Regions from separate parts of the Ammoniphilus sp. CFH 90114 genome, predicted to be linked through region 2. Evidence: riboswitches for the same ligand, from Rfam matches in the RefSeq annotation. Region 2 holds a riboswitch; the other holds the start of a gene.
The links. A riboswitch is a leader RNA that binds a small molecule or an ion and turns the genes downstream of it on or off. The one in region 2 is predicted to bind S-adenosylmethionine.
Positions count from the first base shown of each region.

Region 1 (4,196 bases), on a different contig from region 2:
GACTCATAAACAAAAGCACCCCTCTTCTCTATCATTTCTATCATAGATATGAAGAAGTTTGATAGAGTATGCTAAAGAATCAGCTATTTTTCACATACTTCGTAAGTTCAGCAGTCATTTCATAGCGCATGAAAGGAGTGATGAGATAGATTCCGTTAAAATATTGACGAGCCGTATCAATGAGCTCTAGGGCAATTTCAACCCCCTGTTTTTTTGCATCTTCCCCTTCATATCGGGCCATCCGTGCACGTACATCATCCGATAGCCTTATTCCAGGCACTTCGTTATGGAGAAATTCAGCATTGCGATGACTCGTCAGCGGCATAATCCCTATAAAAATAGGAACCTTCACATGGCGGGTCGCTTCCGCCACCTGAAAGATCTGTTCATGATCATACAGGGGCTGGCTCATCACATAGTCGGCTCCCGCATCGACCTTCTTCTCCAAGCGTTCTACCGCTTTATGCAAGTGTCGTGTGTTTGGGTTAAAAGCCGCTGCAACGGTAAAGGCCGCTCTCTTCTTTAATGTCCGTCCCGAGAAACCTACTCCTTCATTTAATTGCTTCGTCATGCGAATAAGCTCAAAGGAAGTCATATCATAAACCGAAGAAGCACCAGGAAGATCGCCGTAGCGGGTAGGATCTCCTGTGATTGCCAAGACGTGATCAATTCCTAGCGCATATAAACCCATAAGGTGAGATTGCTGTCCAATCGAATTCCGGTCACGGCATGTAATATGAACCAACGGGCGAATGCCCACTTTCTCCTTAACTAATGCTCCTAAGGCCATATTACTCATTCTTGTCATGGCTAAGGAATTGTCCGCCATTGTAATGGCATCCGCTCCCGCTTCCTTCAAGGATGCGGCCCCTTCCAAGAAAGGTTGAAAATCAAGATCTCGGGGCGGGTCAAGCTCAACGATAACGGTAGGCTGTTCCTTCACAAGCTCAGGAATGGTTTTTTCTTGAAAAACTTCAGAAGAAATGATGACCTTCGGCTCGTTGGTAATCTCTTTTACTGCTGATTCTTTCTTATAAATCGGGGTTCTGCCCTTCAGCCGTGATGCCACGGCCTTAATATGTTCTGGTGTCGTTCCGCAGCATCCCCCTATGATTCTGGCTCCTAACTGATGCAGTTTCTCAGCAGAGTCAGCAAAATATTCAGCTGAAGAAGGATACAAGAACTGTCCATCCACATATTCAGGCAGCCCTGCATTCGGATACACAGACAGCTGTAATCCCTCTTTTACAGGTAAAGACTCTAGAGAACGAATAATATTGGCTGGACCGTTATAGCAATTCAAGCCCACAATATCAGCACCGGCATCCACTAGACGGCCAAAAGCGGATTCCAATGAATAGCCATCCTGTGTTCTTTGGATATCTTGAATCGTAAGCTGACAGATGATAGGCAGCGAGCTAAAGCGTCGAGCTACAGATAGAGCGATGATCGCTTCATCGACGAAACAGAACGTCTCAAGTAATAGACCATCTACTCCTGCTTCCACTAAACTCTTAATTTGCTCAGCATAAACCTCCTTAAGTTCTTCTGACGGGATATTTCTTCTTCTCCCACCTAGGATCCCTCCTACGGAACCGACTACAAAAGCCAAGTCTCCTGCAGCCTCTCTAGCCAGCCCAACTCCAGCCCGATTTAATTCCTCCACCTGGTCCTCTAAGCCATATTTAGATAGCTTTTCTCGATTCGCTCCATAGGTATTCGTTTCAATCAACTCTGATCCGGCCAGCACATATTGCAAATGAATATCTCGGACCACATCAGGACGAGTCACATTCAGCTCTTCCCCACAAGTACCTACTGGTATGCCGTATCGATGCAACAGCGTCCCCATCGCTCCGTCCGCAATTAATACTCGATTCTGCAGCAACTCCCGCAACCCTGACTTTTCTCTCATGCTCTCACTCCCCTGCCTTTCACCCAAGTCTTATCTCAACATAAAAAAACCTTCTGCAGCTTATAAGCCAGAAGGTTCTCCGAATCAGTCAACTTAAACTTCTTGAGCCCCTTCTTATCTCCCAGGAAACGAATGTACCTGCAGGAATTAGCACCCTGTCTTAAGGCGTCGTACACCTTAACGGGTTGCCGGGTTTCATCGGGCCAGTCCCTCCACCTGCTCCAAATAAGAAAAGTGTTAGATTTGTTGCATACTTAAGAATTTATATTAACGTAATCATACGTGATGCCGTTCTGATTTGTCAACGGATTTACTTAGGAAAAGAGACTCTTATACAGCTTTTGAAATACCTCTAATACAAAGAACTTCACTTGAATCTTCGGTCCTTCGCCATCCTCGCCATTCTCTTCTTCCTTCTTCACCGCATCCCCTGTGTCTATGTCTACAAAGCATAGTGGAGGGAATAAGACGCACCACCAATTTTGACCCATACCTTGTCCAACTGTCACGCGAAGAGCCTCATATTCTCCGGCAGGATAAACGTACTGTCCATACATTTTGGTTGGGAAAGGCACCTTTCCTAACTCTACTTGACTATTATAAGAGAAGCCGTTGTTGGTAATCGTTTTCTCTACAATTTCTTGAAGTTGTGGCAGCTCTTCTTCCATTTTTTCACGAGCTTCTTCCACCGTGTCTAGGCTATCTACTTTACTCGTAAGATAAAGATTGATTTCATCACGTATTTCTTGCTTTAACCACTGATCCTGAGGTGAGTCGCTATTGGCGATCACTCGCAATCGGATCGACTCTTGTGGAATAGGTTCTTCTTTTACTAGAGTTGCTATAGAACGCTGTTCTTCCCAGCTCATAGTCAATATGATAAATGCAAATAAAATTAAGCTTGTCTTTTTCATTTTTCTGTTTCCCCTCTCTTTTCTTTCTCCTTAGCCATCAGTCTAGCCAGAAAAGAAAGGGTTTAAACATTATTAATTATTTTCTGAATAAATTTGTTTATCTGTGCTCTGTAAAGTATGATATCATATCGATAGGCTAACTTATGAATCACACAAAGGAAAGAGGCCTTACTATGAACCTTATGTTCCCTGGTCGCCCTCACTTGAGTTGGGCCATCCCCATCCTTTATTTCCTCCCTATCATCAATCATATTTCGCTCAGTCCAACCTACAAAATTTTTTGGCTGTTGCATCTTATCCCGGCCATGTTCCTCACTTTTTATTATGGGTTACGTGGCGGACTCATCGGTGCAAGCCTCTCCCTCGTCCTCTGTTCCCTAACGGAGTTTCTTTATTACAACTTGGGTGTAGCCTATACATACGAAAACATTTATTCTCTAATTGTCTATAACTCCGTTAACTTTATGATTTCTATTGGAATGGGCTTTCTAACCGATCGACTAAAAAAACAACAACAAGAAATTAAGAATATCAATCAGGTATTACTAGAGAGTAACCAAAGACTAAAACAGAATGAAGAAAAAATCCGCCATTTAGCTTACTACGACTCTTTAACAGGGCTGCCTAACCGACATTATTTTCAAGAACAATTAAAAGAGAAATTAGATGCTATTGACGAACAGGTAGATCAACAGATTGCTGTCATGATAGTCGACTTAGACCGTTTCAAAGTCATTAACGACACTCTAGGTCACGAATTCGGAGACCTGCTTCTTCGGCAAGTTGCTCACCGATTAACCAGCAGTCTTGGGAACGATGAGATTATATGTCGTCAGGGCGGCGATGAGTTCTTTATCCTTTTGGGAGATACTTCTGCTGAAGAAACAAAATTGAGAGCGGAACATATACTGTGGAGCATTTCCTTTCCTTATATGATTAATGATCACGAACTTTACGTCACACCTAGTATCGGAATTAGCTTTTACCCCCAAGACGGTACAAGCTCTGATGAGTTGCTTAAGCATGCTGATTCTGCCCTGTATAGAGCCAAAGAATTAGGAAAAAACCGTTATCACTTCTTTACGGAAGACATGGATGGACAGAACAGTAAAAGATTACAGTTGGAGAGCGGATTAAGAAGAGCCTTAGATAAAAAAGAATTCAAAGTATATTATCAACCGAAGGTAGATATTCGCACGGGTGAATGGATCGCTACAGAGGCCCTATTGCGTTGGAATCATACGAAATTAGGTGCGATTCCCCCCGATCAATTTATTCCACTTGCTGAAGAGACTGGGTTAATCGTACCCATAGGCGAGTGGGTCATAAGAGAGGCTTGCAAGCAAAATAAGAAATGGCAGGATGAA
Region 1 covers NZ_SDLI01000003.1:7,468-11,663, forward strand. Annotated here, with positions in the region: gene EIZ39_RS07735 (GNAT family N-acetyltransferase) at 1-7, opposite strand, end outside; gene EIZ39_RS07740 (bifunctional homocysteine S-methyltransferase/methylenetetrahydrofolate reductase) at 80-1,915, opposite strand; SAM riboswitch class I at 2,027-2,147, opposite strand; gene spoIIR (stage II sporulation protein R) at 2,230-2,829, opposite strand; gene EIZ39_RS07750 (putative bifunctional diguanylate cyclase/phosphodiesterase) at 3,003-4,196, shown strand, end outside.
Region 1: linked by a shared signal. The riboswitch ahead of EIZ39_RS07740 (bifunctional homocysteine S-methyltransferase/methylenetetrahydrofolate reductase) and the one ahead of metK (methionine adenosyltransferase) in region 2 are both predicted to bind S-adenosylmethionine.

Region 2 (4,196 bases):
TTACTATTAATTGACAACCTTACCCAGAGCGAATAGGCTTAAGAGAAAGTTTATTGTTTCATATTCTGTTAAATAGGTTAAATAAGATAGAAATATAAAGGTGGTTCCCATGCTTCGAACATCCTGGCTTCTTGCCATCTGTAGCATCGTTACAATATCTACTGTCCATGCCAATCCATCTACTCTTCCATCTGATCCCTATGTTAATAGTCAACACTACCATCAACAGATTAATACGACGGCTGCTTGGCAGGAGATTCGAGAAAATACTGATATTACGATTGCTATTCTTGATACAGGGGTGGATGTGGATCATCCAGACCTTAAAGCTAACCTGGTTCAAGGCTACAATCTGGTTCAACCTGACAAGCCGCCTCATGACGATCACGGACATGGAACAGCTACCGCCGGGATCCTAGGCGCTGTGGGCGATAATGGCATTGGGGTTACAGGAGTACTGTGGAATGCGAAAATGATGCCGATTAAGATCCTAGACAATAAAGGTGGAGGAGACGCGGGTCGTGTGGCTAAGGGAATACGCTTGGCTGTGGATAAGGGGGCCAAGATCATCTTGCTATCCTTGGGTGATCCCATCTACTCTACAGAGATGGAGAAAGCGATCCAGTATGCAGAGGACAAGGGAGTTCTCCTGATTGCGGCAACGGGGAACGATTCGAGTACCGTGAGCTACCCTGCCGCTTTTCCGACCGTGTTAAGTGTGAGTGCGGTAGATGCTTACAACATTCCTCTTTCCTATGCCAATCGTGGTCCGGAAGTAGACGTGGTAGCTCCAGGCCATCATATTTACTCTACGGCTAAAGATGGGAAGTACGCCTATGTTTCAGGGACTTCTATGGCTGCTCCACAGGTAGCAGGAATGGCTGCCTTACTGTTAAAGAAGGCCCCCTCTCTAACCCCACTAGAGGTTCGCATGATCATTCGAGCTTCGACTGAGGGGGTTGACACTAAAGGCTGGAATCCTAACACTGGATATGGACTCGTGAATGTACAGAAGGCCCTATCTCTGGTGGATAGTGATCCTATTGATTTATATGAACCGAATCAAACGATAGAACAAGTGGCGTCCCTCCCCTTCGTCGGCCAGACTCAGGCGCTAATCGGAAAAACGGATCCAGTAGACTGGTATCAAATTGAGCTTCCCTATCAGGGAAAGTTCCAACTCCAGACCCGGTCATTGACAGGAAAAGAGAATGTGCTGCAAATCGAAATCTATAATGGGGAGAAGAAAAAAGTATCGTCAGGGTTAAATCGCTGGGAGGGAACTTTAAAAGGTGGGACCTATCATTTCAGAGTAATGGATACCGGCGAGACCCCTTCTTTTCCTTATCATATCGATACCTCTTTTTCCGTCGGAGCTGATCCCTACGAAGATAATGATACGAAAGCGAAAGCTTCAAAAGTACCCATAAGTCAACAACAACTTATTAGAGGGACTTTTCATAAAAGAGCGGATGTGGATTGGTTCGTTGCGGATTATCTTTGGCCTGGGAAGCTCGAGGTGGAAGTGAAGACCGATACCATTCGGATGGATTCGGTGCTCACCATTGAGCAAGTTGGGAAAACGATAGAAAAGGTCGATCATGGTTCTGTTTCAAATGGACAGTCTGAGAGATGGTCGAAGACGGTTGATCCGGGTAAATTTTATTTTGCTTTACAAGAGTATTATGGAAATGCCGTTAATGGGCAGTATGAGCTGCAGATTCGGTATGAGACGTCGGATACAAGTGCTTTCCGTGATATTCAGGACCATTGGGCTAGGACGTCTATAGAAGATTTAGTGTCTCGAAAAATGATCCAGGGTTACCCAGATTATACCTTTCGGCCTAATCATAACATTACGAGAGCGGGAGCCGCTGCTGTGCTGCAAAATGTCCTTCAGCTGCCCACTTCAAGAGCAACAAGCACTTACCAGGATCTGAAAAAAGACCATTGGGTCTATTCGGCTATTGCTTCGCTTGGAGAGAGGGGAATTTTCAAAGGCGTAGCGAGTGAACGAATCTTTCCGGACCAGCCCTTGACCCGTGCGGAGTTGGCCGTACTCTTATACCAAGCCAGATACGGAACAGAGCAACCTGAGCAGATCAAAAGTAAGCAAGAGTTTACGGATGTACTAAGAGGTCACTGGGCTTACCCTTATATCATGAAGATGGCAGAACTCCAGCATATTCAAGGATTTCAGGATGGTAGCTTTCAGCCTGAAAGACAGACGACACGTGCGGAATTCGCTGTGTTGGTCAGAAATATGTGGTACCCAGCGCAATAAAGAGTTTGAGTTTTTATACTTTGTCGTATTATGTGTTAACCCATTGACAATCTACCAAACTTTAGCTATTCTTATGCAGAACGGATTACTCTTATTCCGAGAAGGCGCGAGGGACTGGCCCGATGATGCCCGGCAACCCGCGGTAATGATTCATATTTTTTCCTTTATGGGAAAGAATAAGATCAACCGTGCAAGGTGCTAACCAGCAGGATGCTATTGTGTCCTGGAAGATAAGAGGTAAAGGAGCGGAATGCTGGCCTTTTCCTCATGGGAGAAGGTCTTTATTTTTTCACCACCTCTTGAGTTGTTCGGAAAATGTAAGACAATGAGTGCCGTATCTTATACGTTTGTGATTATTGAAGGAGGTACGTGAAACATGGCGTTGAAAAAAGGTCGTCATCTCTTCACATCTGAATCTGTAACCGAAGGACACCCGGATAAGATCTGCGATCAGATCTCCGATTCCATCTTGGATGCTATCCTTGAGCAAGATCCTAATGCTCGTGTAGCTTGCGAAACTTCAGTAACAACAGGACTTGTTCTTGTCGCTGGAGAAATTACTACTTCTTCTTATGTGGATATTCCAAAGATTGTCCGTGAAACCGTTCGTGAAATCGGGTATACCCGTGCGAAATTCGGATTCGATGCGGATACTTGTGCTGTACTTACTTCCATTGACGAACAGTCTCCTGACATTGCGATGGGGGTTGACCAAGCGTTAGAAGCTCGTGAAGGTCAAGTGACAGACGAGCAAATCGATGCGATCGGAGCAGGGGACCAAGGATTGATGTTTGGTTTCGCGACCAACGAGACTCCTGAGCTGATGCCGCTTCCGATCTCTATGGCTCATAAATTGGCTCGCCGTGTAGCAGAGGTTCGCAAGAACGGAACCCTTACCTACCTTCGTCCAGATGCGAAGACTCAGGTGACGGTTGAATATGATGGAGATAAGCCGGTTCGTATTGATACGATCGTTATTTCTACTCAGCATGACCCTGAAGCGACTCTAGAGCAAATTAAGAAAGACGTTCAAGAACATGTCATTAAGCCGATCGTACCGGCTGAATATCTTGATGCTCAAACGAAGTACTTCATTAACCCAACAGGCCGTTTCGTTATCGGAGGTCCTCAAGGGGATGCAGGATTAACAGGACGTAAGATCATTGTTGATACGTACGGTGGATATGCTCGTCATGGCGGCGGTGCTTTCTCCGGTAAGGATCCTACAAAGGTTGACCGTTCTGCTGCTTATGCTGCTCGCTATGTAGCGAAGAACATCGTAGCAGCTGGTTTGGCTGACAAGTGTGAAGTTCAAGTGGCTTATGCGATTGGGGTAGCTCAACCGGTTTCCATTAACGTAGATACGTATGGAACAGGAAAGATCGAAGAAGAGCAGATCGTAAATTTGATCCGCAAGCACTTTGATCTTCGCCCAGCGGGCATCATTAAGGAATTGGATCTTCGTCGTCCAATCTATAAAGGAACAGCTGCTTACGGTCACTTTGGACGTACTGACCTGGATTTACCATGGGAGCGTACAGATAAGGCTGAACTTTTGAAGCAAGACGCGGCAACTTTTGCTCAAGCATAGTAGGGTTATGAAAAAAGTCCTGATTTGGTCTAGAGACTAGGCTGAATTGGGGCTTTTTTTTCGTATTTGCTTGATTAGGTTTAGAATCCTTCCGATAATAGGAATAAAGACTTTAGCCTAGTGAGGGACTGACCCTTATCAGAAACTAAAGGGTTTTGCTTGAAACCAAAATGCAATGATATACGTCCAAATAGATAGATATTTTAAAATCCCATTACTTTCCGGTAGGAATTTTGCACTATTTGTCGAATTGTGTAGAAATGAGGAGATGAGGGTAAGAATGAGACTAATAATAATCCTCTTATTGGCTATTGTGATGGG
Region 2 covers NZ_SDLI01000010.1:48,997-53,192, reverse strand. Annotated here, with positions in the region: gene EIZ39_RS19950 (S8 family serine peptidase) at 110-2,284, shown strand; SAM riboswitch class I at 2,373-2,521, shown strand; gene metK (methionine adenosyltransferase) at 2,667-3,875, shown strand; gene EIZ39_RS19940 (polysaccharide deacetylase family protein) at 4,156-4,196, shown strand, end outside.